3 regions of the Citrobacter sp. LST-B2 genome follow, and region 1 is predicted to be linked to each of the others. Evidence: predicted binding sites of a transcription regulator. Region 1 holds the regulator's gene; each other region holds the start of a gene.
The links. Region 1 encodes PhoB, which activates phosphate uptake and scavenging genes when phosphate is short. Its sites were predicted from a motif close to CTGTCATAAAACTGNCNNAT; they were not measured.
Positions count from the first base shown of each region.

Region 2: the regulator PhoB is predicted to act here: its motif matches at 4,341-4,360, upstream of pstS (phosphate ABC transporter substrate-binding protein PstS).
Region 3: the regulator PhoB is predicted to act here: its motif matches at 8,587-8,606, upstream of kdgR (DNA-binding transcriptional regulator KdgR).

Region 1 is NZ_CP192598.1:1,239,870-1,250,681, forward strand. It holds gene sbcC (exonuclease subunit SbcC) at 1-2,681, opposite strand, end outside; gene sbcD (exonuclease subunit SbcD) at 2,678-3,880, opposite strand; gene phoB (phosphate response regulator transcription factor PhoB) at 4,077-4,766, shown strand; gene phoR (phosphate regulon sensor histidine kinase PhoR) at 4,808-6,103, shown strand; gene brnQ (branched-chain amino acid transporter carrier protein BrnQ) at 6,510-7,829, shown strand; gene proY (proline-specific permease ProY) at 7,907-9,280, shown strand; gene malZ (maltodextrin glucosidase) at 9,418-10,812, shown strand, end outside.
Region 2 is NZ_CP192598.1:5,068,399-5,079,210, forward strand. It holds gene ACQ0PY_RS24370 (F0F1 ATP synthase subunit epsilon) at 1-376, shown strand, start outside; gene glmU (bifunctional UDP-N-acetylglucosamine diphosphorylase/glucosamine-1-phosphate N-acetyltransferase GlmU) at 690-2,060, shown strand; gene glmS (glutamine--fructose-6-phosphate transaminase (isomerizing)) at 2,298-4,127, shown strand; gene pstS (phosphate ABC transporter substrate-binding protein PstS) at 4,448-5,488, shown strand; gene pstC (phosphate ABC transporter permease PstC) at 5,681-6,640, shown strand; gene pstA (phosphate ABC transporter permease PstA) at 6,640-7,530, shown strand; gene pstB (phosphate ABC transporter ATP-binding protein PstB) at 7,628-8,401, shown strand; gene phoU (phosphate signaling complex protein PhoU) at 8,426-9,151, shown strand; gene yieH (6-phosphogluconate phosphatase) at 9,234-9,899, opposite strand; gene adeP (adenine permease AdeP) at 10,066-10,812, shown strand, end outside.
Region 3 is NZ_CP192598.1:2,821,728-2,832,539, reverse strand. It holds gene ACQ0PY_RS13595 (PqiB family protein) at 1-1,297, opposite strand, end outside; gene yebS (membrane integrity lipid transport subunit YebS) at 1,266-2,549, opposite strand; gene ACQ0PY_RS13585 (GAF domain-containing protein) at 2,680-3,177, shown strand; gene proQ (RNA chaperone ProQ) at 3,275-3,961, shown strand; gene prc (carboxy terminal-processing peptidase) at 3,981-6,029, shown strand; gene htpX (protease HtpX) at 6,222-7,103, shown strand; gene ACQ0PY_RS13565 (MFS transporter) at 7,148-8,521, opposite strand; gene kdgR (DNA-binding transcriptional regulator KdgR) at 8,698-9,489, shown strand; gene ACQ0PY_RS13555 (YobH family protein) at 9,601-9,840, opposite strand; gene mgrB (PhoP/PhoQ regulatory lipoprotein MgrB) at 10,001-10,144, shown strand; gene ACQ0PY_RS13545 (YebO family protein) at 10,219-10,506, shown strand.

The sequences.
Region 1 (10,812 bases):
AATTTATCCCCCTCTTTAGAGCCGATTAGCGCATTCAGGTAGCCCCAGTCCTCAACCTGTTGCATCGCGTTGTCGATTTTTTGCATCAACGTCTGCTGCTGCTGGCGATTGTCGCTGTCCTGTTTTAGCTGTTGGCGTATTTCGCCCTGACGCGTAGCGTTATCGCGTACCCGATCGTTAAGCTGCGCCACGGTTTGCTGAATATGCTCAATCGACAGCGTGGGATCCAGACCCGCTGGCGGCTGTTGCTGATGTGCCGCCAGCGCTTGCGCCGATTGTGTGGCGAGCGTCTGTGCCTGCTGAACCTGGTTTTCCAGCGACTGTTTTAGCTGTTCCAGACGCGTGACCGCCTCGTCATCCAGCAGCGCGGCAAGAAATGCCGCCTGATCGGCAAATATACTGTGCGACAGCGCGGCATCGAACTGCGCCTGCGCATCGGCAGCGCGCTGAGTTTCCTGTTTCTCCTGCTGCTGTAATGTCTGCAATTGACTGCGCAGCGACACGCATTCGTCATGAACCTGACGCCAGTTTTCCAGCGTCACGCTTGCATCATCTTCAGCGTCGGTATCAACGGCGGGCAGCGTTTCGAGTAGCGGGGTGAGCTGCGCGATGCGCGCCTGTATCGCCGTCAACTCCGTCTGCCGCTGTTGCCATGTTTGTGCCTCTGCCGCGCGCGCATCTAACCATGCCTCCTCGCGGCCTTCCTCAGGAAGTGACAACGTATAGCGGCTTAACTGTGCTGCCAGCGTCGCCTGGCGCTGGTCGATTTGCTGGCGGAACTGCGCCACCTGCTGTGCATGGGCGGTAATTTGCGCCTGTAGGTCATGGCGCTGGCTCAACTGGTAGAGTTGCTGCTCGTGTTCGTCCTGCGCCGTCAGCCAGGGCTGAATATCCTCCTGCGGCTGTAACGTGAGGTTCAGTGCACCGATCGTCGTTTGCCACTGTTGAGTGAGCGCTTGCTCTTCTTTAGCCAGCGTCTGCGCTTCGCTTTCGTCACGCTGTAGCTGCTGGTTGACTGCCTCGGACTGTCCACGCAGGGTGGCGCCTTCGTCGGCCAGCATTTTGACTTCTTTTTCCAGCGCATCGCGTCGCGCCTGATTAACACCAGGTTCGAGTGCCTGATATGCCGCGACAGCAGGATGGGTGGTGGAACCGCAAAGCGGGCAGGGCTGGCCGGACTGCAACTGCGCACGCTGGCTTTCCAGATCTTTGATCCGCGCCTCTTGCTCACAGAGTGTTTTAACATCCTGATACTGCTGATATTTATCTTTATACTGCTGGCGCTTTGCCTCCAGCAGGGTATTGAGTCGGGCCAGTTCCTGTTTGTTATGCGTTATCGTCGCCTGAAGCTGACTCAAACGCGTCAGTCGGGGAACAATCTGACCATGGAGCGAAAGCAGTTGCTGGCGCAGAGGACGCTGTTGCGCATGTTGCACTAGCGCCGCTGCGACTTCCTCTGCCGTCAGATTGAGCGTCACTGGCGGCAGCGATTCCAGCTTACGGCTATCGTTGACCTGCTGTTGCTGCCATTTTGCCAGCTGAACGTTATCGCTGGCCTGCTGAGCAAAAAGGGCGCGCCATCCTCCTGACTCGTTGCTCCATAGGCGAAAGCGATCGTGTTCGTTTAGCCACTCGCTCAGCGTCTGTTGCGTAGCGAGCAGGGCGGTGGACTGTTGCTCTGCCTGGCGTCGGATGTGGTTGCGCAGCGTAAATCTACTCTGTAAGCGAGTATTTACTTCGTTAATCTGCTGGCGAGTGCGGGAAACGGTAGCGGATTGTTCCTGGATGCGCTCCCACAATGGTCGCAACGCTCTGGCAGGCTGTGCGAGGCTGAGCGTTGCCAGCTGTGGCTGGGCGTTTTCCAGCGCTTCCTGGGCAACCTGCAGCATCTGCTGACGCTGGTTCGCGTCGGTCTGCAGTTCGTGCTGTCGCGTCAGCCAGTTCAACTGCTGCTGTCCAGTCTGCTGCTGGGCGACCAGCTGTTTTTCTTCGTCAGTGAGTGCCTGCAAACTTTCTGTCAGCGTCTGCAACGCCTCGGGGGCTAACAGCGCGACGCCGTTGGCTTGCGCCTGTAATTTTTCCAGTTCGGTGCGTGCGGTTTTGTGCTGTTCAAACACCTGTGCAGAGATCTGGCCGTAAATTTCCGTGCCGGTCAGCTCTTCCAGCAGTTCCGCACGCTCTTTCGGCTTCGCGTTGAGGAAGGCGGCGAACTGCCCCTGCGAGAGCAGCATCGAACGGGTAAATCGACCATAATCCAGACCGGTCAGTTCCGCCGTCATCTCCAGTTTGTCTTTCACTTTGTCGGCAAGGATTTTCCCGTCGGCACAGCGCGCCAGTTCAACGCGCGGAACCTGTAAATTACCGTCGGGCTGGTTGCGCGCCCGGTTCTGGCTCCAGAACGCACGATACGCTTCGCCTTTGACTTCAAACTCCACTTCCGCCAGACATTCCGCCGTATCGCGGGTCATCAGATCGTTCTGCGATTGCGACACGGTATTCAGGCGTGGCGTCTCGTGGTACAGCGCCAGGCAAATCGCGTCGAGCAGAGTGGTTTTACCCGCCCCCGTAGGCCCAGTAATGGCAAACAGGCCATTGCTGGCAAAGGGCTCCACCGTGAAATCGACCTTCCATTCCCCTTTCAGCGAATTGAGGTTTTTCAGGCGCAGACTGAGAATCTTCATGCCTCATGCTCCCCGGACAGTGTCTGTAGTGTGCGGTGAAAAAGTGCTGTCAGGCGTTCGCACTGCGGCGGCTCAAGTTCTTCCAGCGCCAGACGGCGAGTAAATACCTCATCCACGCTCAGCTCGCTCAGCGTTTCCCGGCGTTCGTTACACAACATGCGTTCGCGCTGCTCCCGACTGCGTCGGACTAACAGTACCTCAACGGGCAGCGTTTCCGTCAGCGTCTGAATTTTCCGCTGCATATCATGCAGGTATTCATCGGTGGTGATTTCGATATCCAGCCAGACCGGGGGGGCCGGAGGGCTGTCACGCCACTGCTCCAGCTGTTCGGTAATGGCGGCGAAATCGCCTTTTAATATTGCCAGCGGTTGCGTAACCGGAACGATGAGTTCCTCAACGCCGGCTAACGCGCCGTCCTGGAAGTCCACCCGATGCACGTATTTGCTTTTGCCGCATTCGTCAAAGCTCAGCGCGATGGGCGAGCCGCAGTAGCGGATGTGCTCCGTACCGCCAATTTTCTGCGCCCGGTGGATGTGGCCCAGCGCGATATAATCGGCAGGCGGGAAGTTCTGCGCCGGGAAAGCATCCAGCGTACCAATATAAATGTCACGCACAGCGTCACTTTTGCTGGCGCCAACGGTGGTCAGGTGGCCGGTGGCGATAATCGGCAGGGCGAGATCGCCACGTAACGCGCAGGCGGCCTCGTATTGCTGCTGATAATAGTCGGTGATGGCACCCAGCAGATGCTGCTGTTTTTCCTGACCGGAGAGTCCCGCCTGACTGCTGACAATGTCGCGCGGGCGTAAAAACGGCACCGGGCACAGCACCGCGCCGGGCTGACCGTCGCGACGATGCAGGAGCTGCGGCGCGTGACCGGCGCTGGCCACCACCGTGGTATTGAGAAACGCCAGAATCTCACGGGATTCATTCAGCGTGGCGACGGAATCATGGTTTCCCGCTAATACCACCAGATGACAGCCCGTTTGCTGTAGGTTGACCACAAAACGGTTATAGAGCTCGCGGGCATAGCTTGGTGGTGAGCCGGTATCGAAAATATCGCCTGCCACGATGATCGCGTCCACCTGCTGCTCAACCGCCGTTTCCAGCAGCCAGTCAAGAAAAGCCTGATGTTCAGCGGCACGGCTTTTACTGTAGAAATTTTGTCCCAGATGCCAGTCAGAGGTGTGAAGGATGCGCATAACGGTTCCATGGCAAAAAAGCATAAAGGGGATTATAACCATTCGGGAGCTGTAATATCTCGTTTCTCGGGTGTCATAAATCAACAACCTAAGGTTAACGTCAGCATACATTTTCATAAATCTGTCATAAAACTGACGCATAATGGCGCCGCATTAAGACAGATGATGATAAGCAACTTATATAACAGGGCAAATCATGGCGAGACGTATTCTGGTCGTAGAAGATGAAGCTCCAATTCGCGAAATGGTCTGTTTCGTGCTTGAGCAAAATGGCTTTCAACCCGTTGAAGCTGAAGATTATGACAGTGCGGTGAACCAGCTTAATGAACCCTGGCCGGATTTGATCCTCCTTGACTGGATGTTGCCCGGCGGTTCTGGTCTACAGTTTATTAAACACCTCAAGCGTGAAGCGATGACCCGGGATATTCCGGTCATGATGTTGACCGCCAGAGGGGAAGAAGAGGATCGCGTACGCGGCCTGGAAACCGGTGCGGATGATTACATTACCAAACCGTTCTCACCGAAAGAGCTGGTTGCCCGTATCAAAGCGGTGATGCGTAGGATCTCGCCGATGGCGGTGGAAGAGGTCATTGAGATGCAGGGGTTAAGCCTGGATCCCACATCGCACCGCGTGATGACCGGCGACAACCCACTCGACATGGGGCCGACAGAATTTAAACTCCTGCATTTCTTTATGACGCATCCCGAGCGGGTTTACAGCCGTGAACAACTGCTGAATCACGTCTGGGGCACCAATGTCTACGTTGAGGATCGCACGGTTGATGTGCATATTCGCCGTCTGCGTAAGGCGCTGGAAGCCAGCGGCCACGATCGGATGGTGCAGACGGTTCGCGGGACAGGGTATCGTTTTTCGACCCGTTTCTGAAAGGCAAGAACAAGAGCCTGGCTCTGAAGGGAGAGTGACCCGTGCTGGAACGGCTGTCATGGAAAAGGTTGGTGCTGGAACTGATACTTTGCTGTATCCCGGCCTTCATCCTAAGTGCATTTTTTGGTTACCTGCCGTGGTTTTTACTGGCATCGGTAACAGGACTGCTTATCTGGCATTTCTGGAATTTATTACGTCTCTCATGGTGGCTGTGGGTCGACAGAAGCATGACGCCGCCGCCGGGACGAGGCAGTTGGGAACCGCTGCTGTACGGTTTGCATCAGATGCAACTGCGCAATAAAAAGCGTCGTCGCGAGCTGGGCAATCTGATTAAACGCTTTCGCAGCGGGGCGGAGTCGCTGCCCGATGCGGTGGTATTGACCACCGAAGAGGGGGGGATCTTCTGGTGTAACGGTCTGGCGCAACAGGTGCTGGGCTTACGCTGGCCGGACGATAGCGGACAGAACATCCTTAACCTGCTGCGCTACCCGGAGTTTACGCAGTACCTCAAGCAGCGGGACTTCAGTCGACCGCTGAATCTGGTGCTTAATACTGGGCGACATCTGGAAATTCGCGTTATGCCGTATACCGATAAGCAACTGCTTATGGTGGCGCGCGACATGACCCAGATGCACCAGCTCGAAGGCGCAAGACGTAATTTCTTCGCCAACGTGAGCCACGAGCTGCGTACCCCGCTTACGGTGTTGCAGGGCTATCTTGAAATGATGCACGAGCAGACGCTGGAAGGGGCAACGCGCGAAAAAGCGCTGTTAACGATGCGCGACCAGACCTCGCGCATGGAAGGACTGGTAAAACAGTTGCTCACGCTGTCGAAAATTGAAGCCGCACCGACGCTTTTGCTCAATGAACAGGTCGATGTGCCGATGATATTGCGCATGGTCGAACGCGAGGCGCAGACGCTCAGTCAGCAGAAGCACACTTTTAGCTTTGAGGTGGATAACCAGCTGAAAGTGCTGGGGAATGAAGAACAACTGCGTAGCGCGATGTCCAACCTGGTGTATAACGCGGTGAACCATACGCCAGCGGGAACCCATATCACCGTCCGCTGGCAGACGGTACCGTACGGCGCGGAGTTTAGCGTGGAGGATAACGGACCGGGCATTGCGCCGGAACATATCCCGCGGTTAACGGAGCGATTTTATCGCGTTGATAAAGCGCGTTCGCGGCAAACGGGCGGCAGTGGACTGGGGCTGGCTATCGTCAAACACGCGGTGAATCATCATGAAAGTCGCCTGATGATCGACAGTCAACTGGGTAAAGGGACGCGCTTTAGTTTTGTGCTGCCGGAACGATTAATTGCCAAAAAAAGTGCTTAAAGTGCAATCGTAAGGTTTTCTTTCCATAAGCCAGCCAATGCTGGCTTATTTTCTTTGCGGCTAAGATAAGTCTGCTGAATTTATCAACGTCTGGTTGTTTTTTGTTCGCATGATAAGCCATGACTTTTTCTGTAGTATGGTGTTTTACACTGGTATGAGATTTGATATCACTATAATCTTCCGGTTTTTGGATCCCTCCTTGCTTTAAAACGTTATAAGCGTTTAAATTGCGCCCCAGATGCTGTCAGACTGACTGTATTCAGGCGGTAAATCGAAAAACTATTCTCTGCTTTCCAGGTTATGGGAGATATCCCTCTGGAATAGCTTAAAAAAACCGCTGTTTCTTCCCGCTGGGAAAGACACTACGTTAATTTAATCAACACCACATCCACAGGCCGTAAGCTTTATGACCCATCAGTTAAAATCGCGCGATATTATTGCGCTGGGCTTTATGACTTTTGCGCTGTTCGTCGGCGCAGGGAACATCATCTTTCCTCCAATGGTTGGTTTGCAGGCAGGCGAAAACGTCTGGATGGCGGCATTCGGTTTTCTGATCACCGCTGTTGGGCTACCGGTGCTGACCGTTATCGCGCTGGCGAAAGTCGGTGGTGGTGTTGATAGTCTGAGTACCCCTATCGGTAAAGTCGCTGGCGTTTTGTTGGCGACTGTCTGCTATCTGGCCGTCGGGCCGTTATTCGCCACGCCGCGCACCGCGACGGTCTCTTTTGAAGTGGGGATCGCCCCGCTGACCGGCGATTCGGCCATGCCGCTGCTTATCTACAGCGTGGTCTATTTTTCCATTGTCATTCTGGTCTCGCTCTATCCGGGCAAACTGCTGGATACCGTGGGTAACTTCCTGGCGCCGCTGAAGATTCTGGCGCTGATTGTGCTCTCCGTTGCGGCCATCATCTGGCCTGCCGGTCCGATCAGCCATGCGATGGAAGCGTACCAGACCGCCGCGTTCTCCAATGGTTTCGTTAATGGCTACCTGACGATGGACACGCTGGGCGCGATGGTCTTTGGTATCGTTATTGTTAACGCCGCGCGTTCTCGCGGCGTAACCGAAGCGCGTTTGCTGACCCGTTACACCGTCTGGGCTGGCCTGATGGCGGGTGTCGGATTAACGCTGCTGTACCTGGCGCTGTTCCGTCTCGGATCTGACAGCGCTACGCTGGTCGATCAGTCGGCGAACGGCGCGGCGATCCTGCATGCCTATGTTCAGCACACCTTTGGCGGTGCGGGCAGCCTGCTGCTGGCGGCACTGATCTTTATCGCCTGTCTGGTAACGGCGGTCGGCCTGACCTGCGCTTGTGCGGAATTCTTCGCTCAGTATGTGCCGCTCTCCTACCGCACACTGGTGTTTATTCTTGGCGGCTTCTCAATGGTGGTGTCCAACCTGGGGCTCAGCCATCTGATTCAGATCTCTATTCCGGTGCTGACGGCGATCTACCCGCCGTGTATCGCACTGGTTGTATTAAGTTTTACCCGCTCATGGTGGCATAATTCGACCCGCGTCATTGCTCCGGCAATGTTTATCAGCCTGATTTTTGGTATCCTTGATGGTATTAAAGCATCGGCAATCGGCGACGTGTTACCAGCCTGGACCCAGCGCTTACCGCTGGCGGAACAAGGTCTGGCGTGGTTAATGCCCACTGTCGTGATGGTGGTCCTGGCGGTTGTCTGGGATCGCGCAGCAGGTCGACAGGTGACCTCCAGCGCACACTAAGATTGCGGAAAAGTGTTTTAACCACGGGGCTATTACTGGCCCCGTGGTTTTTTATTGTGTTGATGGGTTAGGAATCGATGGAAAGTAATAACAAGCTGAAGCGTGGGCTAAGCACCCGACACATTCGCTTTATGGCCCTGGGCTCAGCCATTGGCACTGGGCTGTTTTATGGCTCTGCGGATGCCATTAAAATGGCCGGGCCAAGCGTGCTGCTGGCCTACATTATTGGCGGGGTGGCGGCCTATATCATTATGCGTGCGTTGGGTGAAATGTCGGTACACAACCCTTCTGCCAGCTCCTTTTCGCGCTATGCGCAGGAAAACCTCGGCCCGCTCGCCGGTTACATTACCGGCTGGACCTACTGTTTTGAAATCCTGATTGTCGCCATTGCCGACGTGACCGCGTTCGGCATTTATATGGGCGTCTGGTTTCCGACGGTGCCGCACTGGATCTGGGTGCTCAGCGTGGTGCTGATCATCTGTGCCATCAACCTGATGAGCGTGAAAGTGTTTGGTGAACTGGAATTCTGGTTCTCCTTCTTTAAAGTCGCCACCATCATCATCATGATCGTGGCTGGTTTCGGTATCATCATCTGGGGGATTGGCAACGGTGGACAACCGACCGGGATCCATAACCTGTGGACCAACGGTGGCTTCTTCAGCAACGGCTGGCTGGGGATGGTGATGTCGTTGCAGATGGTGATGTTTGCCTACGGCGGTATTGAAATTATCGGTATCACTGCCGGCGAAGCGAAAGACCCGGAGAAATCCATTCCGCGCGCGATTAACTCGGTGCCGATGCGTATTCTGGTGTTCTACGTGGGGACGCTGTTTGTCATTATGTCTATCTACCCGTGGAACCAGGTGGGAACCGATGGCAGCCCGTTTGTGCTGACCTTCCAGCATCTCGGTATTACCTTTGCCGCCAGCATTCTTAACTTTGTGGTGCTGACGGCGTCACTGTCGGCGATCAACTCTGACGTCTTTGGCGTTGGTCGTATGCTGCACGGGATGGCGGAGCAGGGCAGTGCGCCAAAAGTGTTCGCCAAAACCTCGCGTCGGGGGATCCCGTGGGTCACGGTGATGGTGATGACTATCGCTCTGCTGTTTGCGGTGTATCTGAACTACATCATGCCGGAGAATGTTTTCCTGGTGATTGCGTCGCTGGCGACCTTCGCGACGGTCTGGGTGTGGATTATGATCCTGCTGTCGCAAATCGCGTTCCGTCGTCGTCTGCCGCCGGAAGAGGTGAAAGCGCTGAAGTTTAAAGTGCCGGGCGGCGTGGCAACAACCATTGTAGGCCTGATTTTCCTCGTCTTTATCATCGGACTGATTGGTTATCATCCCGACACCCGCATCTCGCTGTACGTGGGCTGTGGCTGGATTGTTCTGCTGATGATTGGCTGGATGTTCAAGCGTCGCCACGATCGCCAGATGGCGCAAGCGCAGTAAGATTGTACCGGGTGGCGTGAATGCCATCCGGTCATTTCTCCTCCCCCGAACTCCTCCCCCAATAAACCTTCAGATGATGAGTTATCCTGTAAATCGCTATGGCAAGGTGTGCTCATTTTCATCAAAGGGGATACGTGATGTTGAACGCCTGGCACCTACCGGTTGCCCCATTTGTTAAGCAAAACAAAGACCAACTGGCCATTACGCTCTGGCTGACGGGGGAGAACCTGCCGCAGCGCGTCACGCTGCGTGCGGAGAATGACAACGAAGAAATTGCGCTGGCGATGCATAAATTACGCACGCAGCCGTTCCCGGGCGTGACCGCCTGGCGTGCGGCGATTGATCTTCGCAGCGGGCAGCCGCGTCGGCGCTACAGCTTCAAACTGCTCTGGATCGATCGCCAGTTGTGGTTTACACCGCTTGGGTTCAGCCGTTTTCCGCCTGCTCGTCTGGAGCAATTTGCCGTAGATGCACCGGACAGCGGGCCGCAGTGGGTGGCCGATCAGGTTTTCTACCAAATCTTTCCTGACCGTTTTGCCCGCAGTTCGTCACGCGACGCAGAGCAGGATAAGGTTTATTACCATCACGCCGCCGGGCAGGAGATTGTGCTACGTGACTGGGATGAACCGGTGACTGCGCAGGCTGGCGGCTCCACGTTTTATGGCGGCGACCTCGACGGTATCAGCGAAAAGCTGCCGTACCTGAAAAAACTGGGCGTCACCGCGCTGTACCTGAACCCTGTGTTTACTGCGCCGAGCGTGCATAAGTACGACACCGAAGATTATCGTCATGTTGATCCGCAGTTTGGCGGCGATCAGGCGTTAATGCGTCTGCGGCAGAAAACGCAGCAGCAGGGAATGCGGCTGGTGCTGGACGGCGTGTTTAACCACAGCGGCGACTCTCATACATGGTTCGATCGTCATCAGCGCGGCTCCGGCGGCGCGTGCCATAACCCAGAATCGCCCTGGCGTGACTGGTACAGCTTTTCGCCAGACGGCGTTGCGCTGGACTGGCTGGGATACGCCAGTCTGCCGAAGCTGGATTATCAGTCCGAAAGTCTGGTCAACGAAATATATCGCGGCGAAGACAGCATCGTTCGTCACTGGCTGAAAGCGCCGTGGAACATGGACGGCTGGCGGCTCGATGTCGTGCATATGCTGGGTGAAGCGGGCGGAGCGCGTAACAACCTTAAGCATGTCGCCGGGATCGTTCAGGCGGCGAAGGAAACGCAGCCAGAAGCCTACGTCTTTGGCGAACACTTTGGTGACGCGCGACAGTGGCTGCAGGCGGATGCAGAAGATGCTGCGATGAACTATCGTGGCTTCACCTTTCCGCTGTGGGGGTTTCTTGCCAATACCGATATCTCTTACGATCCTCAGCAGATTGACGCGCAGACCTGCATGGCGTGGATGGAAAACTATCGCGCCGGGCTCTCTCATCAGCAGCAACTGAGGATGTTCAACCAGCTCGACAGTCATGATACCGCCCGTTTCAAGTCGCTACTGGGCAACGATGTCGCCCGCCTGCCGCTG
Region 2 (10,812 bases), 1.3 Mb from region 1:
AATGTTCTCTGGTCTGGTCGAGAAAATCCAGGTAACGGGTAGTGAAGGTGAACTGGGTATTTTCCCAGGGCACGCCCCACTGCTCACCGCCATTAAGCCTGGTATGATCCGCATCGTTAAACAGTTCGGTCATGAAGAATTTATCTACCTGTCTGGCGGCATTCTTGAAGTGCAACCTGGCAGCGTGACCGTACTGGCTGATACCGCGATTCGCGGGCAGGATCTCGATGAAGCGAGAGCCCTGGAAGCGAAACGTAAGGCTGAGGAGCACATTAAGAGCTCTCATGGTGACGTGGATTACGCTCAGGCATCTGCGGAACTGGCCAAAGCGATCGCGAAACTGCGCGTTATCGAGTTGACCAAAAAAGCGATGTAACACCGGGTTGAAAAAATGAAAACCAGTCTGATTTCAGGCTGGTTTTTTTTTGCCTGTCATTAATGTGCTGTTTGCGTCATCTTTCTTTAGGGATCAAAAAAAGAGCAAAAACATTAGCCTGGCGTGTTAATCGCGATATCAGGTGACATTTCAGAAGACAAAAGTCGCAGCAATGGACGAAAATGTCTCTATCTTCGTTGGGGAAAATTCGCGATTGTGCGTTTTATCCTCTGCCCATTTCACGACGAAAAAAATGTAGTATTTTCAACGTGAAACGGTATAAATTCGTTCTCAAATTATAGTCAGGGCGCGTATGTTGAATAAAGCGATGAGCGTAGTGATCCTTGCCGCAGGCAAAGGCACACGTATGTATTCCGATCTTCCAAAAGTGCTGCACACCCTTGCCGGGAAATCGATGGTTCAGCATGTCATTGATGTAGCAAATGAATTAGGCTCATCTCAGGTGCATCTGGTCTACGGCCACGGTGGCGATCTGCTTAAAGAAAGCCTGAAAGAAGACAACCTGAACTGGGTGCTGCAGGCGGAGCAGTTGGGCACCGGCCATGCTATGCAGCAGGCAGCGCCGTTCTTTGGCGATGATGAAGACATTTTAATGCTCTACGGTGATGTCCCGCTGATCTCCGTTGAAACCCTGACTCGCCTGCGTGAAGCTAAACCCCAGGGCGGCATCGGTTTGTTGACCGTCGTGCTGGACGATCCGAGCGGCTATGGTCGCATCACCCGTGAAAACGGCAAAGTGACCGGCATCGTTGAGCATAAAGATGCCAGCGAGGAACAGCGCAGGATTCAGGAGATCAACACCGGGATCCTGATTGCCAATGGCGCGGACATGAAACGCTGGCTGTCTAAACTGACCAATAACAATGCGCAGGGTGAATACTACATCACCGACATCATTGCGATGGCCTACCAGGAAGGGCGTGAGATTGCGGCGGTACATCCGGCGCGTATTAGCGAAACTGAAGGGGTAAATAACCGTCTTCAGCTCTCCCGCCTGGAGCGTGTTTACCAGTCCGAGCAGGCAGAAAAACTGCTGCTGGCGGGCGTGATGCTGCGCGATCCGGCGCGTTTTGACCTGCGCGGTACGCTCGTTCACGGGCGAGATGTTGAAATTGATACTAACGTTATCATCGAAGGCCACGTCACGTTGGGCCATCGCGTGAAGATTGGCGCGGGCTGCGTCATTAAAAACAGCGTTATTGGTGATGACTGTGAAATCAGCCCGTACAGCGTAGTGGAAGATGCCCATCTGGACGCGGCCTGCACCATTGGACCCTTTGCTCGTCTGCGCCCTGGTGCGCAACTGATGGAAGGTGCTCACGTCGGTAACTTCGTCGAGATGAAGAAAGCGCGTCTCGGCAAAGGTTCAAAAGCCGGTCACCTGACCTATCTGGGCGATGCGGAAATTGGCGACAACGTGAACATTGGCGCAGGCACCATTACCTGCAACTACGACGGCGCGAACAAGTTTAAAACCATTATTGGCGACGATGTGTTTGTCGGATCCGATACTCAGTTGGTGGCGCCGGTGACCGTAGGCCATGGGGCAACCATCGCTGCCGGGACCACCGTCACCCGTAACGTGGCTGATAATGAGTTGGTCATCAGCCGTGTTCCGCAGGTGAATAAGCAGGGCTGGAAACGCCCGGTGAAGAAAAAGTAGATATTTTTGCCGGATGGCGCTTTCGCTTATCCGGCCTACGTTCAGTGATGTTTTGTTGGCCGGATAAGGCGTTGCCTGCATCAGGCCAACCCGGGTGAGGAAATAAAAATGTATTTCCCCCCAGCAGTACCTATAAAAATAACCCCACTCTCTACAAGGCTCGGGGCGCCCGAAAATACGGGCATACAGGTCGAAAGACAACGACAGGCATAATGCCTTGATTCGGAATAAAAAACTATGTGTGGAATTGTTGGCGCTATCGCGCAACGTGATGTAGCTGAAATCCTTCTCGAAGGTTTACGTCGTCTGGAATACCGTGGTTACGACTCTGCGGGTCTGGCCGTGGTAGATGCAGAAGGTCATATGACCCGTCTGCGTCGTCTGGGTAAAGTACAGATGCTGTCTCAGGCTGCGGAAGAACATCCGCTGCATGGCGGTACTGGTATTGCTCACACCCGTTGGGCTACGCATGGCGAACCTTCAGAAGCAAACGCGCATCCGCATGTTTCTGAACACATTGTGGTGGTGCATAACGGCATCATCGAAAACCATGAACCACTGCGTGAAGAACTTAAAGCGCGTGGCTATACCTTCGTTTCAGAAACCGACACCGAAGTAATTGCTCACTTAGTGCACTGGGAGCTGAAACAGGGCGGTACGCTGCGTGATGCTGTGCTGCGTACCATCCCGCAACTGCGCGGCGCGTACGGTACGGTAATCATGGATACCCGTCATCCAGATACGCTGCTGGCTGCACGTTCAGGTAGCCCGCTGGTTATCGGTCTGGGAATGGGCGAAAACTTTATCGCCTCCGATCAGTTGGCGCTGCTGCCGGTGACCCGTCGCTTTATCTTCCTGGAAGAAGGCGATATTGCGGAAGTGACTCGCCGTTCCGTCGCGATTTTTGATAAAACGGGCGCGGACGTGAAGCGTCAGGATATCGAATCTAATCTGCAATATGACGCGGGTGATAAAGGTATCTATCGCCACTACATGCAGAAAGAGATTTACGAACAACCGAATGCGATTAAAAACACTCTGACCGGGCGCATCAGCCACGGCGAAGTGGATTTAAGCGAACTTGGGCCAAAAGCTAACGAGCTGTTGTCTCAGGTTGAGCATATCCAGATCATCGCGTGTGGCACGTCTTACAACTCCGGGATGGTTTCTCGCTACTGGTTTGAATCTTTGGCCGGTATTCCGTGCGACGTCGAAATCGCTTCTGAATTCCGCTACCGCAAATCAGCAGTACGCCGTAATAGCCTGATGATCACGCTGTCTCAGTCGGGTGAAACGGCGGATACGCTGGCAGGCCTGCGTTTGTCGAAAGAACTGGGCTATCTGGGTTCACTCGCCATCTGTAACGTTCCGGGGTCTTCTCTGGTACGTGAATCGGATTTGGCGATGATGACCAATGCCGGCACGGAAATCGGCGTGGCGTCGACGAAAGCCTTTACCACTCAGTTAACCGTTCTGCTGATGCTGGTGGCGAAACTGGCGCGTCTGAAAGGTCTGGATGCGTCCATTGAGCATGACATTGTTCATGGCCTGCAGGCGCTGCCGAGCCGTATCGAGCAAATGCTCTCTCAGGACAAACGCATTGAAGCGTTGGCTGAAGATTTCTCTGACAAACACCATGCCCTGTTCCTGGGCCGTGGCGATCAGTATCCGATCGCTCTCGAAGGCGCGTTGAAGCTGAAAGAGATCTCCTATATACACGCAGAAGCCTATGCGGCAGGTGAGCTGAAACACGGCCCGCTGGCGCTGATTGATGCCGATATGCCGGTTATCGTTGTTGCACCAAACAACGAACTGCTGGAAAAACTGAAGTCCAACATTGAAGAAGTGCGCGCCCGTGGCGGTCAGCTGTATGTCTTCGCCGATCAGGACGCCGGTTTTGCCAGCAGCGACAATATGCACATCATTGAGATGCCGCATGTGGAAGAGGTGATTGCACCGATCTTCTATACCGTGCCGCTGCAACTGCTGGCTTATCACGTGGCGCTGATTAAAGGTACCGACGTGGATCAGCCGCGTAACCTGGCAAAATCAGTTACCGTCGAGTAAAACGCTCATGCCCTGCGAAAGCGGGGCATTTTTTTTTCATTCCTGTGCTGTTTTTAATCAATTTTCCCGCCGTTTTACTGTGACAAATCGTCATCTTCAGCTACTTTTTTCAGTGTCACAAAAAGAAAATTTTCCTGAAAAGCTATTGTCATATTTTCAGTTAACTTAATGATAAACAGGAAAAAAATCATTCTGATTTAACGGAAATTTTCATTGTCATAAAACTGTCATATTTCGTACATTTAACTGTCACCTGTTTGTCCTATTTTGCTCATCGTAGCCACTTAACAATGATTTACGAAAATCTTGCAGGAGACATTATGAAAGTTATGCGTACCACTGTCGCAACTGTTGTCGCCGCGACCTTATCTATGAGCGCTTTCTCTGCATTAGCAGCAGCAAGTCTGACAGGCGCAGGTGCAACTTTTCCTGCGCCGGTGTATGCCAAATGGGCTGATACTTATCAGAAAGAGACCGGTAGTAAAGTTAACTACCAGGGTATCGGCTCCTCCGGTGGTGTTAAACAAATTACAGCGAATACTGTTGATTTCGGTGCCTCTGATGCGCCGCTGTCTGACGAAAAACTGAATCAGGAAGGCCTGTTCCAGTTCCCGACCGTGATTGGCGGCGTGGTACTGGCGGTGAACATCCCAGGTCTGAAGTCTGGCGAACTGGTGCTGGATGGTAAAACGCTGGGTGACATCTACCTGGGTAAAATCAAGAAGTGGGATGATGAAGCCATCACCAAACTGAACCCAGGCGTGAAACTGCCTTCTCAGAACATCGCCGTTGTGCGTCGTGCCGATGGTTCTGGTACCTCCTTCGTCTTCACCAGCTATCTGGCGAAAGTGAACGAAGAGTGGAAAACCAAAGTGGGCGCTGGCTCTACCGTTAACTGGCCAACCGGTCTGGGCGGTAAGGGTAACGACGGTATCGCCGCGTTCGTACAGCGTCTGCCAGGTTCCATTGGCTACGTTGAATACGCTTACGCTAAGCAGAACAACCTGGCATACACCAAGCTGGTTTCTGCTGACGGTAAACCGGTTAGTCCGACTGAAGAGAACTTCGCTAACGCCGCGAAAGGCGCTGACTGGAGTAAATCCTTCGCACAGGATCTGACGAACCAGAAAGGTGATGATGCGTGGCCGATTACCTCCACCACCTTTATTCTGATTCATAAAGAGCAGAAGAAACCTGAGCAGGGTGCTGAAGTACTGAAATTCTTCGACTGGGCATACAAAAATGGCGGCAAACAGGCTAATGACCTGGATTACGCCAGCCTGCCGGACAGCGTGGTAGAGCAGATCCGTGCAGCATGGAAGACCAATGTGAAAGACAGCAGCGGTAAAGCGCTGTACTAAATACCCGTCATACTTCGAGCCGCAGCTGTGTTGGCTGCGTTTGTTCACCCCAGTCACATAGTGAATCTATGCTCCTGGGGATTCACAAGCTTGCCGCCTTGCTGCAACTCGAATTATTTAGGGTATGGCATTACGTTAGCCAGGAAGCGCGATAAAATGCGCGCTTCCTGGCCCAAACTTAAAGAGTGATTTATGGCTGCAACCAAGCCTGCTTTTAACCCACCGGGTAAAAAGGGTGACAAAATCTTCAGCGCGCTGGTAAAACTGGCTGCGCTGATTGTGCTATTGATGTTGGGTGGCATTATTGTCTCTCTGATCATCTCCTCCTGGCCCAGCATTGAGAAATTTGGTTTCTCTTTCCTGTGGACCAAAGACTGGGACGCGCCAAACGATATCTACGGGGCGCTGGTACCGATCTACGGTACGCTGGTCACCTCTTTTATCGCATTGCTGATCGCCGTTCCGGTGAGCTTCGGCATTGCCCTGTTTCTGACCGAACTCGCGCCAGGCTGGCTGCGTCGTCCGCTGGGGATTGCGATTGAATTGCTGGCAGCTATCCCGAGTATCGTCTACGGCATGTGGGGCCTGTTTATCTTTGCTCCACTGTTTGCCACTTATTTTCAGGAACCGGTCGGTAATATCCTTTCCAACATTCCGTTTGTTGGCGCGCTGTTCTCCGGCCCGGCGTTTGGTATCGGTATTCTGGCGGCTGGCGTGATCCTCGCCATCATGATCATCCCTTACATTGCAGCTGTAATGCGTGATGTATTTGAACAGACGCCGGTGATGATGAAAGAGTCTGCATACGGTATCGGCTGTACCACTTGGGAGGTTATCTGGCGCATCGTGTTGCCGTTCACCAAAAATGGGGTAATTGGCGGCATCATGCTGGGTCTGGGACGAGCACTGGGTGAAACGATGGCGGTGACCTTCATCATCGGCAACACCTACCAGCTCGACAGCGCATCGCTGTATATGCCGGGTAATAGTATCACCTCGGCGCTGGCGAATGAATTTGCGGAAGCGGAGTCTGGCCTGCACGTTGCGGCGTTGATGGAACTGGGTCTGATTCTGTTCGTGATTACCTTCATCGTGCTGGCAGCGTCTAAGTTTATGATTTTGCGCCTTGCGAAGAACGAGGGGGCACGCTAATGGCTACGCTTGAAATGCAAACCAGCGCGGAACTGGCGGAATCCCGCCGCAAAATGCAGGCTAAGCGCCGGATGAAAAACCGCATCGCCCTGACGCTTTCTATGGCGACGATGGCGTTTGGTCTGTTCTGGCTCGTCTGGATCCTGATGTCCACCATTTCCCGTGGTATCGACGGGATGTCGCTGGCGCTGTTCACCGAAATGACGCCGCCGCCGAACACGGCGGGTGGCGGTCTGGCGAACGCCCTGGCGGGCAGTGGTCTGTTGATCCTCTGGGCAACCGTGTTTGGTACACCGCTGGGCATCATGGCCGGGATTTATCTGGCGGAATATGGTCGCAAATCCTGGCTGGCGGAAGTGATTCGCTTCATCAATGACATTCTGCTTTCCGCCCCGTCTATTGTGGTTGGTCTGTTCGTGTACACCATTGTGGTGGCGCAGATGGAGCACTTCTCCGGTTGGGCGGGCGTGATTGCGCTGGCGCTGCTGCAGGTGCCTATCGTGATTCGAACCACCGAAAACATGTTGAAGCTGGTGCCGGATAGTCTGCGTGAAGCGGCTTATGCGCTGGGGACGCCGAAATGGAAAATGATCTCCGCGATTACGCTGAAAGCGTCTGTCTCCGGGATCATGACCGGTATCCTGCTGGCGATTGCGCGTATCGCAGGTGAAACCGCTCCGCTGCTGTTTACCGCGCTCTCCAATCAGTTCTGGAGTACCGACATGATGCAGCCGATCGCCAACCTGCCGGTCACCATCTTTAAATTTGCGATGAGCCCGTTTGCGGAATGGCAGCAACTGGCGTGGGCCGGGGTGCTGATTATCACGCTGTGCGTATTGCTGCTGAACATTCTGGCGCGCGTAATTTTCGCCAAGAGTAAACACGGTTAACACGTTGCCGGATGGCGGCGTGCGGCCTACGGTTGAACCTATTTGTTGTAGGCCTGATAAGCGAAGCGCCATCAGGCATGATAAGGAAAAGAGTAAAATGAGTATGGTTGATACTGCTCCGGGTAAGATTCAGGTTCGTGATTTGAACTTCTACTACGGCAAATTCCATGCCCTGAAGAACATCAACCTGGATATTGCAAAGAACCAGGTAACGGCATTCATCGGGCCTTCTGGCTGCGGTAAATCGACGCTGTTGCGTACGTTCAACAAGATGTTTGAACTCTACCCGGAACAGCGTGCGGAAGGTGAAATTCTGCTCGATGGTGACAATATTCTCACCAATACCCAGGATATCGCCCTGCTGCGTGCCAAAGTCGGGATGGTGTTCCAGAAGCCGACGCCGTTCCCGATGTCTATCTACGACAACATCGCCTTTGGCGTGCGTCTGTTTGAGAAGCTGTCCCGGGCGGATATGGACGAGCGTGTGCAGTGGGCGTTGACCAAGGCCGCACTATGGAATGAAACCAAAGATAAATTGCACCAGAGCGGATATTCTCTCTCCGGTGGTCAGCAGCAGCGTCTGTGCATCGCGCGAGGTATCGCCATTCGCCCGGAAGTCTTGCTGTTGGATGAGCCGTGCTCAGCACTGGATCCGATCTCAACCGGTCGTATCGAAGAGCTGATTACCGAGCTGAAACAGGATTACACCGTGGTGATCGTGACCCACAACATGCAGCAGGCTGCGCGTTGTTCCGATCATACGGCGTTTATGTACCTGGGCGAGTTGATTGAGTTCAGCAACACGGACGACCTGTTCACCAAGCCCGCGAAGAAACAAACCGAAGATTACATTACTGGCCGCTACGGTTGATATGCCCGGGCATCTGGAGAAATGATGGACAATTTAAACCTTAATAAACACATTTCAGGTCAGTTCAACGCCGAACTGGAAAGTATCCGCACTCAGGTAATGACGATGGGCGGCATGGTCGAGCAGCAGCTTTCTGATGCCATCACCGCGATGCACAATCAGGACAGCGAGCTGGCGAAACGCGTTGTTGATGGCGATAAGCACGTCAATATGATGGAAGTGGCGATTGATGAAGCCTGTGTTCGCATCATCGCCAAGCGCCAGCCGACGGCGAGCGATCTGCGTCTGGTGATGGCGATCATCAAAACCATCGCCGAACTGGAACGTATTGGCGACGTGGCGGATAAAATCTGTCGTACCGCGCTGGAGAAGTTCTCCCAGCAGCATCAGCCGCTGCTGGTGAGCCTGGAGTCACTGGGGCGTCACACCATACAGATGCTGCACGACGTGCTGGATGCGTTTGCGCGGATGGATCTGGATGAAGCAGTGCGTATCTACCGTGAAGACAAGAAAGTGGACCAGGAATACGAAGGGATTGTGCGTCAGCTGATGACCTATATGATGGAAGATTCGCGTACGATTCCCAGTGTACTGACTGCGTTATTCTGTGCACGCTCTATCGAGCGTATCGGCGACCGCTGCCAGAATATCTGCGAATACATCTTCTACTTCGTGAAGGGCCAGGATTTCCGTCACGTAGGCGGTGATGAACTGGATAAGCTGCTGGCGGGTAAAGATCCAAAAGAGTGATAAAACGTAGAAAATAGGCCGGATAAGCGTTAGCGCCATCCGGCAATTGCCCGGTGGCGCAAGCTTACCGGGCCTACAAAAATTACCGGGTAATATTCCAGCCGCGTGCTTTCCACAACGCTGGCAACTGTGCCAAATCGGTAAAAGTCGTCACTTTGGGATGTTCGATAGGCTTGTTGTGCGGATCGGCACAGAAGTAGAACACTTCCATTCCCGCATCAATCCCCGACTGCGCGCCAGCGGAAGAGTCATCGACCAGAATGCAGTTCTGTGCGTTGACGTTCATCGCTTTTGCTGCGTGGAACATCAGCGCCGGATCGGGCTTCCAGCGTTGAATATCGTAGCCGCTGTACAGTTTGTCCGGAAAATGATGCAGCATGCCCAGTTTACCCAGCGAGTGTTGCATTTTGCTGACCGGACCGTTAGAAACCACGCACATCGGCACTGTCATGCTGTCCAGCAGGGTATTCGCACCAGGGATCACTTCCAGTTCCGAGTCGAACAGGCGTGCGACCTCGGCGCGGTAGACGGGTTCTAAGTCGGCTTTGGCCAACGTCACCCCATGCTCCTCGTTAATGATATCAATGATTTCGTAGAGTTTTACGCCCTTAAAGCGTTTAAAAGTTTCTTCGAGATCGAGGGTGATACCGAATTCCTGGAACATTGCGACGTACGCGCGGGAACAGATCACTTCACTGTCGACCAGCGTACCGTCACAGTCAAAAAATACCGCTTCAATTCCGGACATGCCTTTCCCTTTTCACAAGTTTAACGTTTACGTACTGCCTGATTGTGCAACGCAATCGTTGCCGTATAAGCAAATTCAATGAAAAAAACCTCACACAATCACCCCCTATTGTCGCATTTTGGTATAGGATAGCGACGAATTTTCCCTCCTTGTTTGGAAATTGATAATGAGTCAACAACACACAACCCAGACGTCTGGTCAGGGGATGCTGGAACGCGTGTTCAAACTGCGCGAACATGGCACAACGGCACGAACCGAAGTGATCGCCGGTTTTACCACCTTCCTGACGATGGTTTACATCGTTTTTGTTAACCCGCAAATTCTGGGCGTTGCTGGCATGGACACCAGCGCCGTCTTCGTGACCACCTGTCTGATTGCCGCGTTCGGCAGCATTCTGATGGGGCTGTTCGCTAACCTGCCGGTGGCACTGGCGCCTGCGATGGGGCTGAATGCGTTCTTTGCCTTCGTTGTGGTTGGCGCGATGGGCCTGTCGTGGCAGGTCGGTATGGGGGCGATTTTCTGGGGCGCCGTCGGTCTGCTGCTGCTGACTATTTTCCGCGTGCGTTACTGGATGATTGCCAATATCCCGGTCAGTCTGCGCGTGGGGATCACCAGCGGTATCGGTCTATTCATCGGCATGATGGGGCTTAAAAACGCGGGTGTCATCGTTGCGAATCCGGAAACGCTGGTCAGCATTGGTAATCTGACCTCCCATAGCGTCCTGCTGGGCGTGCTCGGTTTCTTTATCATCGCTATCCTGGCGTCACGTAATATTCACGCCGCCGTGCTGGTATCCATCATCGTCACTACGCTGTTGGGCTGGATGCTGGGTGATGTGCACTATAACGGCATTGTCTCTGCGCCGCCGAGCGTCTCGTCGGTGATTGGGCATGTCGATCTGGCGGGGTCGTTT
Region 3 (10,812 bases), 1.6 Mb from region 1:
ACTCGACCCCTTTGCTGGTCAGCTTACGTTCGATCACCTGGCCCACCTGGACGCCGTGAAGGATCAGCGGTTGACCTGCATCGATACCGTAGCTTTCGGGCGCGGTCAGGGTAAAGGTCAGGACGTCCGGTTCGTGGAGCAGTGCTTTTTCACCGGGGACGACCACGAACTCGCTGCGCGGTTCACCGGTGCCGGGCACCAGTTCAAAGGTTTTACCCGTCAGTAACGAACTGATATTAGCGTCACTGAGCGAAAGTTTGGGACTGCGCAATTCAATGCGCGTGCCGTCACGTAACAGCGCTACGACGCTGGGGTCAACGGTCATTTCACCGGTGACTTTGCCACCGGATTGTAAATCCAGTTTTGTGAGCTGGCCGACTTCGAGCCCCTGATACATCAGGGGAGTAGAATCAGCCTTCAGTCCTTCGCCGCTCGGCAGTTCAAGTTTAATAATGACGCCGCGCTGACTGTGGGCCAGATCTTTATACAGGCCGAAGGTATCATCTTGCTCTGCCGTTTTTGAATCATCGGGTGAGTCAAAGGCGATTGCACCATTCACCAGGGCCGCCAGACTTTCCAGTTTAACCTTCGCACCACTCAGGCTGACGTCAGCATCCACGCCGGAAACGTTCCAGAAGCGACTGCCTTTTTTCACCAGATTGGTAAAGCGGCGTTCAACCAGCACGTCGATGGTGACGCCCTGTTTGTTCGGGTTAATGCTGTAGTCGTAGACTTTACCGACCGGGATTTTGCGGAAATAAACCAGCGAGCCGCTGTTCAACGATCCGAGGTCTGGTGCGTTGAGATGAATCATCAGATCGCCGTTATCCAGCCGATATTTCGGCTGGGTGTCGAGGGCGACGAAATGATCTTGCTCTTTACCTTTACCGGGCATCATGCCGATATAATTGCCGCCGACCAGCGCATCGAGGCCAGAGACGCCCGCGAGCGACGCTTTAGGCGTCACCAGCCAGAACTGCGTCTCTTCGCGTAGCGCGTCTTTCATGTCGGACTTGATGCTGACCCGCACCTCAATTTTGCGTAAATCCTTGCTGAGGCTGATGTCCTGAACCGTACCCACCTCAACGCCCTGATAGCGAACAGGCGTACGGCCCGGGACAATGCCATCCGCAGACATGAAGTCGATGGTCACAGTGTTACCGCGATCTTCATAGCTGTTCCATATCAGCCATCCCGCAATCATTAATGCGATCAGCGGGAGTAGCCAGAATGGTGAGATACGGCGTTTCGTTTTAATCTGCGCTTCAGTCTGCGAAGCGGGCGTTTCCTGACTCATGTGCATCCCAAAGTAAGCGGCTGTCCAGCCATTCCACTGCAAGAATAGTCAAAATGACCGCTGAGCCGAAATAAAACGCAGCCGGTCCCATAGTAAAAGCAAGAATCTGGTCGCGGTTAATCAGCGACATGGTTAAAGCGATAACAAAAAGATCCAGCATCGACCAGCGACCGATCCACGTGACCAGACGCAAGAGTTGCATTCGCGTGCGTAAACCCTGTTCGCATTTGAACTGAATGCTGAGTAGCAGCGTAAACATGACGATCACTTTAGTGAATGGCACCAGAATACTGGCGATAAAGACCACGGCGGCCACGGCGACATTGCTGTTCGCCAGCGACAGGATACCGGACATGATCGTATCTTCCTGTCGTCCGCCGTTCACGTAGATAACCGAGATAGGCAGAAGGTTAGCAGGCAGCAGCAAAACAATCGATGCCAACAATGCCGCCCAGCATTTTTGGATGCTCTGGTTTCTGCGCTCGCGTAAAGGAATATGGCAGCGCGGGCAGCGGCCACGCGGGTCCGGATAGCCGGTAAAATGGCAGCCGAGACAAACGCGCAACTGCTCATCCGGACGCTTTGCCGGTCTCTGCGGATAAAAACGTTCCCATAGTTGTTCGATGTTCAGGTGCGACAGCGTCAGGATGCTCAGGACCACCAGCGCAATAAAGGCGTAAAGTCCTACGCCCGGCTGCAAAAAAGCGTAATCCTGAACTTTGATCGATGCCACACCAATGCCCACCAGATAGATGTCCAGCATCACCCACTCTTTAAGCCTTTCTAGCATTAGCAGCACCGGGCGCAAATTCATACCGAGAATATTGCCGAACCACAGATACGCAATTGCGGTGACGAGGATCAGCGGCGCGCCCGCGACACAAAACAGCACCATCGCCGCGGTAATGGGATCGCCTTGCTTTGTCATCTGCCAGATCCCCTGCATCACATTGGCATCAATACGGATGCCCAGCAGATAGATGTGCAGCAGCGGCTCGCCCCAGGCGAAGGGCATCAGCAACAGCATGGTGACCGCCATCGCGCCCAGCCGCGTCAGCGACCAGTCGCGGCCATCACGAATTTTCGCCTGGCAGCGGGGACAGTATGCGCTCTGGTGAGAACGCATCTTCGGCAGACTAAACAGCAAATCGCACTGAGGGCAACGCTGATAGTGCGCACGAGGCAGTGCTTCGCTGATGGATCGGATCGCTATTTTTTTTGTCGGCGTGATCTGGGGTGTCTTGAGAGCCATGTATCGCGAATCAAAGTGTTAGATTTATGTAATCTTAACTCATGACGGGAATGATCTTGAGCATTAACGCATTTAATGCTTATTTTAATAGGCTGGCAGTATCAGAGTAAGACAACTAAGTGATTATATAATGAACAAGACAGAGCTATACGCGGAACTGAACCGCGATTTCCAGGCATTAATGGCAGGAGAGACCAGTTTTCTGGCCACGCTGGCGAACACCAGCGCACTGTTATACGAACGTCTTTCGCAAGTGAACTGGGCGGGGTTTTACCTGCTTGAGGGCGATACGCTGGTATTAGGTCCGTTTCAGGGCAAAATTGCCTGTGTACGAATCCCGGTGGGTCGCGGTGTGTGCGGCGCAGCCGTTGCCCACAACCAGGTGCAGCGGGTTGACGACGTTCACGCCTTTGATGGTCACATCGCCTGCGATGCGGCCAGTAATGCGGAAATTGTCCTGCCATTAACCGTCAATGGTCATATTATTGGCGTGCTGGACATCGACAGTACGGCGTTTGGGCGCTTCACCGCTGAGGATGAAGAGGGGCTTCGCCGGCTCGTTGCGCAGCTTGAAACCGTGCTTGCAATGACGGATTACAAAAAATTCTTTGCGAGCGTCGCAGGATAATCAACGGATAACGTAGCAATTACTGATGGCGTCATTATAATGACGCCTGTTCATGCCTGCTGCTTGTTGGCTACGTCCGTTGTAATCAGGAAATTTCATGGAAAATCAACCTAAGTTGAATAGCAGTAAAGAAGTCATCGCGTTTTTGGCCGAGCGTTTTCCGCAGTGTTTTAGTGCGGAAGGCGAAGCGCGCCCACTGAAAATTGGCATTTTTCAGGATCTGGTAGAGCGTATTGAGGGCGAAATGAACCTCAGCAAAACGCAACTTCGTTCCGCTTTACGTCTTTATACTTCAAGCTGGCGTTATCTGTACGGCGTTAAGCCGGGCGCAACGCGTGTCGATCTCGACGGCAACCCGTGCGGTGAGCTGGATGAGCAGCACGTTGAACATGCGCGTAAGCAGCTTGAAGAAGCGAAAGCTCGCGTTCAGGCGCAGCGTGCAGAACAGCAAGCGAAAAAACGTGAAGCTGCCGCTGCTGCAGGGGAAACTGAAGACGCCCCGCGTCGTGAACGTAAGCCGCGTCCTGCACCACGCCGCAAAGAAGCGACTGAGCGTAAACCGCGTGCTGAAAAACCTGCCGCGAAAGCGTCTCGCGCACCTCGTGAAGAGAAATTGACTCCGGTTTCGGATATTTCAGCGCTGAGCGTTGGACAGTCTCTGAAGGTGAAAGCGGGTAACGATGCGATGGATGCCACCGTATTAGAAATCACCAAAGATGGCGTCCGTGTACAGCTGAATTCGGGTATGTCTTTGATTGTACGCGCAGAACACCTGGTGTTCTGAAACGGAGGCCAGGCCTGGCATGAACACATTTTTTAGGCTTACCGCGTTAGCTGGCCTGCTTGCAATAGCAGGCCAGACCTTCGCAGTGGACGACATTACGCGTGCCGATCAGATTCCTGTTCTTAAGGAAGAAACCCAGCACGCGACGGTGAGTGAACGCGTCACGTCGCGTTTTACGCGTTCTCACTACCGTCAGTTCGATCTCGATTCGGCCTTTTCCGCCAAAATTTTCGACCGCTATCTGAATTTACTCGATTACAGCCACAACGTGCTGTTGGCGGGGGATGTCGAACAGTTTGCGAAGAAGAAAGGGCAACTGGGTGACGAATTGCGTTCGGGTAAGCTCGACGTTTTTTACGATCTCTATAATCTGGCGCAAAAACGCCGCTTCGAGCGTTTTCAGTACGCACTGAAAGTGCTGGAACGTCCGATGGACTTCACCGGGACTGACACCTTCAATCTCGATCGCAGCAAAGCACCCTGGCCAAAAGATGAGGCTGAGCTGAATGCGCTGTGGGACGGCAAGGTGAAGTTCGATGAGTTAAGTCTGAAACTGACCGGCAAAGACGATAAAGAAATTCGTGAGACGCTGACGCGTCGTTATAAATCCGCGATCCGTCGTCTGACGCAAACTAACAGTGAAGATGTCTTCTCACTGGCTATGACCGCGTTTGCGCGGGAAATCGATCCGCATACCAACTATCTCTCGCCACGCAATACCGAGCAGTTTAATACCGAGATGAGCCTGTCCCTTGAAGGGATTGGTGCCGTGCTGCAAATGGACGATGACTATACGGTCATTAACTCCATGGTGGCTGGCGGTCCGGCGGCGAAGAGCAAGGCGATTAGCGTCGGCGATCGCATTGTCGGTGTGGGTCAGACCGGTAAGAGCATGGTCGATGTGATCGGCTGGCGCCTGGATGATGTGGTTGCGCTTATCAAAGGGCCAAAAGGCAGCAAGGTTCGTCTTGAAGTTCTGCCTGCCGGCAAAGGCACAAAAACCCGTATTGTCACACTGACGCGTGAGCGTATCCGTCTGGAAGACCGTGCCGTTAAAATGTCTGTGAAGACGGTAGGTAAAGAGAAAGTCGGCGTACTGGATATCCCAGGCTTCTACGTTGGCCTGACTGACGATGTCAAAGTTCAGTTGCAGAAACTGGAAAAACAGAACGTCAGCAGCATCGTCATCGATCTGCGGACCAACGGCGGCGGGGCGCTGACGGAGGCTGTTTCGCTGTCCGGTCTGTTTATTCCTTCCGGTCCGGTGGTTCAGGTTCGTGACAACAACGGTAAAGTCCGTGAGGACAGCGATACCGATGGTGTTGTGTATTACAAAGGCCCGCTGGTGGTTCTGGTCGATCGCTTCAGCGCGTCGGCATCGGAAATTTTCGCCGCGGCCATGCAGGATTACGGTCGTGCGCTGATTGTTGGTGAGCCGACTTTCGGTAAAGGTACCGTGCAGCAGTATCGTTCGCTGAATCGTATTTACGATCAGATGCTCCGTCCAGAATGGCCCGCACTGGGCTCCGTTCAGTACACGATCCAGAAGTTCTATCGTGTGAATGGCGGCAGTACTCAGCGTAAAGGCGTCACGCCGGATATCATCATGCCGACGGGGAATGAAGAGACCGAAACCGGTGAGAAATTTGAAGATAATGCGTTGCCGTGGGATAGCATCGATGCCGCAACGTATGTGAAATCAGACGATCTGACGCCGTTCGGCCCTGAATTACTCAAAGATCATAACGCGCGTATCGCGCAGGATCCTGAGTTCCAGTACATCATGAAGGATATCGCCCGTTTCAATGCGATGAAGGATAAACGCAACATCGTATCTCTGAATTACGCACAGCGTGAAAAAGAGAATAACGAAGATGATGCGCTGCGCCTGGCGCGAATCAATGACCGGTTTAAACGAGAAGGAAAACCGGTTCTGAAGAAACTGGACGACCTGCCAAAAGATTACCAGGAACCGGATCCGTATCTTGATGAAACGGTGAAGATTGCGCTGGATCTGGCGACGCTCGAGAAAGCGAAGCCCGCGGTACAACCGACCGCAACGAAATAACCTCATACAGGCACAAGAAATTGTGCCTGTTTTTTTAACAAGCGCATGAAGTCGTCAGCCTGATGCAGAAAAATGTAAAGTTGTGTCTTTCTGGTGACTTACCGGGCATTGATGCTTGAAAATAGCCGTACGACCCATACGATGTGGGTAATCGCATAGTGCGTTTTGTTAAGTTGAGGTTAAAAGAAAATTATGATGCGAATCGCGCTTTTCCTGTTGACGAACCTGGCCGTCATGGTCGTTTTCGGGCTGGTGCTGAGCCTGACAGGGATTCAGTCGAGCAGCGTTCAGGGCCTGATGATTATGGCGCTGCTGTTCGGTTTCGGTGGTTCCTTCGTTTCACTGCTGATGTCAAAGTGGATGGCCTTACGCTCCGTCGGTGGGGAAGTGATCGAGCAACCGCGTAACGAAAGAGAGCGTTGGTTGATGAATACGGTCGCCACGCAGGCGCGTCAGGCCGGTATCGCCATGCCGCAGGTCGCTATCTACCATGCGCCGGACATTAACGCGTTTGCTACCGGGGCGCGCCGTGATGCCTCTCTGGTTGCGGTCAGTACCGGTCTGCTGCAAAACATGAGCCCGGATGAAGCTGAAGCCGTTATTGCTCACGAAATTAGCCATATCGCGAACGGTGACATGGTTACCATGACGCTGATCCAGGGGGTTGTGAACACCTTTGTTATCTTCATCTCGCGCATTCTGGCGCAGATCGCCGCTGGTTTTCTCGGTGGTAACCGTGATGAAGGCGAAGGCAGCAATGGCAACCCGATGATCTACTTTGCGGTCGCAATGGTACTGGAACTGGTGTTCGGTATTCTGGCGAGCATCATTACCATGTGGTTCTCTCGTCACCGTGAATTCCACGCTGATGCGGGGTCCGCCAAACTGGTCGGCCGTGAAAAGATGATTGCTGCGCTGCAGCGTCTGAAAACCAGCTACGAACCGCAGGAAGCATCCAGCATGATGGCCTTCTGTATCAATGGTAAAGGTAAATCGCTGAGCGAACTGTTTATGACTCACCCGCCGCTGGATAAACGTATCGAAGCGCTGCGCAGTGGGGAATACCTGAAGTAAGCCTGTCGATAAGAAGAGAAAGCGCGTCCATGGACGCGCTTTTTTTACGCCTGTGCCCGGGGCTGTGTGATGCGTAGACCGCTCACCACCGCTGCCACGGTCGCCAGAATCCCTGCCATCAGCAAAGAAACATGCGTGCCGTTATCTCCGAACTGGTTCAACAACAGCGCAACCAACGCCGCACCTGAGCTTTGTCCTAACAGACGGGCGGTGCCCAGCATGCCGCTGGCGCCGCCGCTGCGTTCACGTGGCGCAGAGGTGATGATCGTGTGGTTATTGGGGGATTGAAATAAACCAAACCCGGCACCGCAGAGAATCATCGGCCAGATGATATTCAGTTCGGACGGCACGGCAGGAAGTAATACCAGGGCAAACAGTCCACTTGCCATCACCAGCAGGCCCAGCGCGCCCAGTAAACCGGCATGGACGCGTTCAATCAGATACCCGGCCAGCGGCGCCATGACCATCGTTGCCAGCGGCCAGGGGGTGAGCAACAAACCGGTTTCTACTTCACTCCGCCCCAGTACCGTTTGCAGATAGAAGGGCAGGGAGACCATCGCCAGCATCTGCGCGCAGAAAGAGCAGATTGAGGTGCCAATCGACAGTGAAAAAAGAGGAATACGCAGCAGGTCGACCGGCAATAATGGTACCGGTAATGAAAGCTGACGACGGATAAAGAAATAGCCCACCACCATCATTGCCGCCACTTCGGCCCCGATCAGCGTCATGGGTTGTCCCTGTGCAAAACCACTCAGTGCGGTGATCAACAGACCAAACGTCAGCGCATTCATCACGGCGCTGGGGAGGTCAAAACGCGGTTTATTGCTGCGTGAGCCATTAGGCGGCAGAAAGCGCATTGCCAGGATCAACGCAATAATCCCTAACGGCACATTGATCAGAAACAGCCATTTCCACGAGGCAATTGAGAGGATAGCGGCCGCGATGGTTGGGCCTGCGGCCGCAGAGACGGCAACGATAAAGGAGTTGATACCCATCCCGCGACCCAGATGGCGCTGAGGATAAATCAGACGAATCAACGCCGTGTTGACGCTCATCAGCGCCGCGCCGCCGAAACCCTGAACGACGCGCGCCATCGTCAACATTTGTAGCGAGTCCGCGAGAGCGCAAAACAGTGAGGCCAGCAGAAAAACCACTAGTCCGCATTTGTAGATGCGTCGATAGCCAAACATATCGCCGAGAAACGACAGCGACAGTAACGAGACGACAATGGCGATCTGATAGGCGTTGACGACCCATATTGAGCTGGCGGCTGAAGCGTGTAAGTCAGTGGCTATCGTGGGGAGCGCCACGTTGGCAATGGCGCCGTCCAGTACGGCCATCGAAATACCAATAACGATGGTTAAAATAGCACCATATCGCTGTGGAAGCGGCAGGCCGTCGGCCTGGGATTTATTCATGTGATTGATAGTTTTTGCGAAGAATATGATCAGGGTAGTGATTTTAGCATTGATATTCAGGCTTTATATCGCAGATTTGTAACGAAGTAAGCAAAGATGGATTGCGGGGGCCTGGCCATGAAATTATAATAAAAAATCGTTCTGATTTTTATAAAACACTCGTAATGAGGTGATAGATGGCTAACGCAGATCTGGATAAACAGCCTGATTCTGTATCTTCCGTGCTGAAGGTTTTTGGCATTCTGCAGGCGCTGGGTGAAGAGCGCGAAATAGGGATTACCGAGTTATCACAACGCGTCATGATGTCAAAAAGCACCGTTTATCGCTTTTTACAGACCATGAAAACACTGGGATATGTGTCACAGGAAGGTGAATCCGAGAAGTATTCTCTGACGCTGAAACTGTTTGAACTGGGCGCTCGCGCGCTACAGAATGTTGACCTTATCCGCAGTGCGGACATCCAGATGCGTGAACTCTCTCGTCTGACGAAAGAGACGGTGCACCTCGGCGCGCTGGACGAAGACAGCATCGTCTACATTCATAAGATTGATTCGATGTACAACCTGCGCATGTATTCGCGTGTGGGTCGCCGCAACCCGCTTTACAGCACCGCGATTGGTAAAGTGCTGCTGGCCTGGCGCGATCGTGACGAAGTGAAGCAGATTCTGGACGGCGTTGAGTACAAGCGCAGTACCGGGCGCACTATCACCACCACGGAAGCATTGCTGCCGGTGCTGGATAAAGTCCGCGAACAGGGTTATGGCGAAGATAACGAAGAACAAGAAGAAGGTTTACGCTGCATTGGCGTACCGGTATTCGATCGTTTCGGCGTCGTGATTGCGGGGCTGAGTATCTCCTTCCCCACGCTGCGTTTTTCTGAAGAAAAACTGCATGACTACGTTTCGATGCTGCATACCGCGGCGCGTAAAATCTCTGAGCAGATGGGTTACAACGATTATCCGTTCTGACGATGTCATGCTGTCGATAGTAAAGAAACGGCCGGCATTTTCGCCGGCCGCTTTAATCCTGTGACATTCTGCTTAAGCAATACGCCAGGCGCGACTCACGACGATGGGATATTAACCGTTATCGACGACCACGGTACTCTTGCGCAATATCGGACAATCCGTTAATCCGATGATACCGCTATCGGTATGAACATATTGCGCGGTGGCGGTTCCTCGCGCGGTGAGATACTTGCATTGCAACCCCAGCCCGGCAGCATTCTCCTGACTGCCTATCAGCACACCATACCCACTGAGTAATAATCCAATCCATACAAGCGCAAACAACACGATAGCGCGAATAATCAAACGCATTATGACCTCTTTTCTTCTATAAGTTAGATTGAGCTTAGCGCTTACGCTCATTGATACAAGTAAATGATTCTTAAAAAATCGCGAATGTCTGCTGTAGTTAGTCCTGGTTTAAGATACGCATGATAATTTGGTGGCATAAGATGTTGATGCGGAGAGTGGAGTGAAAAAGTTTCGATGGATAATTCTGGTGGTGGTAGTGCTTGTGTGTCTGCTGCTGTGGGCCCAGGTGTTCAACATCATGTGTGACCAGGATGTACAATTTTTCAGCGGAATTTGCGCCATCAATAAATTTATCCCCTGGTGAGATCATTTTTTCATCCGTTGATTTCCTTCCTGTGGCGCGGTGGTAAAATGGCGCGTCTACATTGAGGTGGTGAAATGAACGAAGTCCTGAATTCCGGCGTGCTTAATTTTGCGTCGTTGATTGTATCGGTGGGGGTTCTGGTTGTTGGGCTGGTGCTGTGGTTCTTTATCAACCGTGCGAGCTCGCGAACCAATGAGCAGATTGAGCTGCTTGAAGCGTTGTTAGACCAGCAGAAGCGACAAAATGCACTATTGCGTCGTCTCTGTGAAGCGAACGAGCCGGAAAAAGTGGCAGAGGCATCGCCTAAGGCTAATGACCCGCAAGAGGATGAGGATATCATCCGTCTGGTCGCAGAACGTTAATCCTCGTGTAACAGGAAGCGAAGGGGCTGGCGTCTCGCCAGTCTTTCCTTCCTGGTTTGTTATCCTGCACCCTATTAGTGCAGTCGCATGCCGCTTCGCTATATCCGTTCCTTCTTGTGTCATTGTGCGAGTTATTGCCAGCACACACGTAATTATATTTTTCCATACGTTAATAATGTGATCTTCCCCGTTTTGTGAGAATGATCGGCTTTATAATAAGCGAAACGTTTCTTTCACTATTTTTGTGCATTGTCATCATTCTTTCATTAAATGAGTGCATAAGAACAGTAGATATCAAGATGGAGC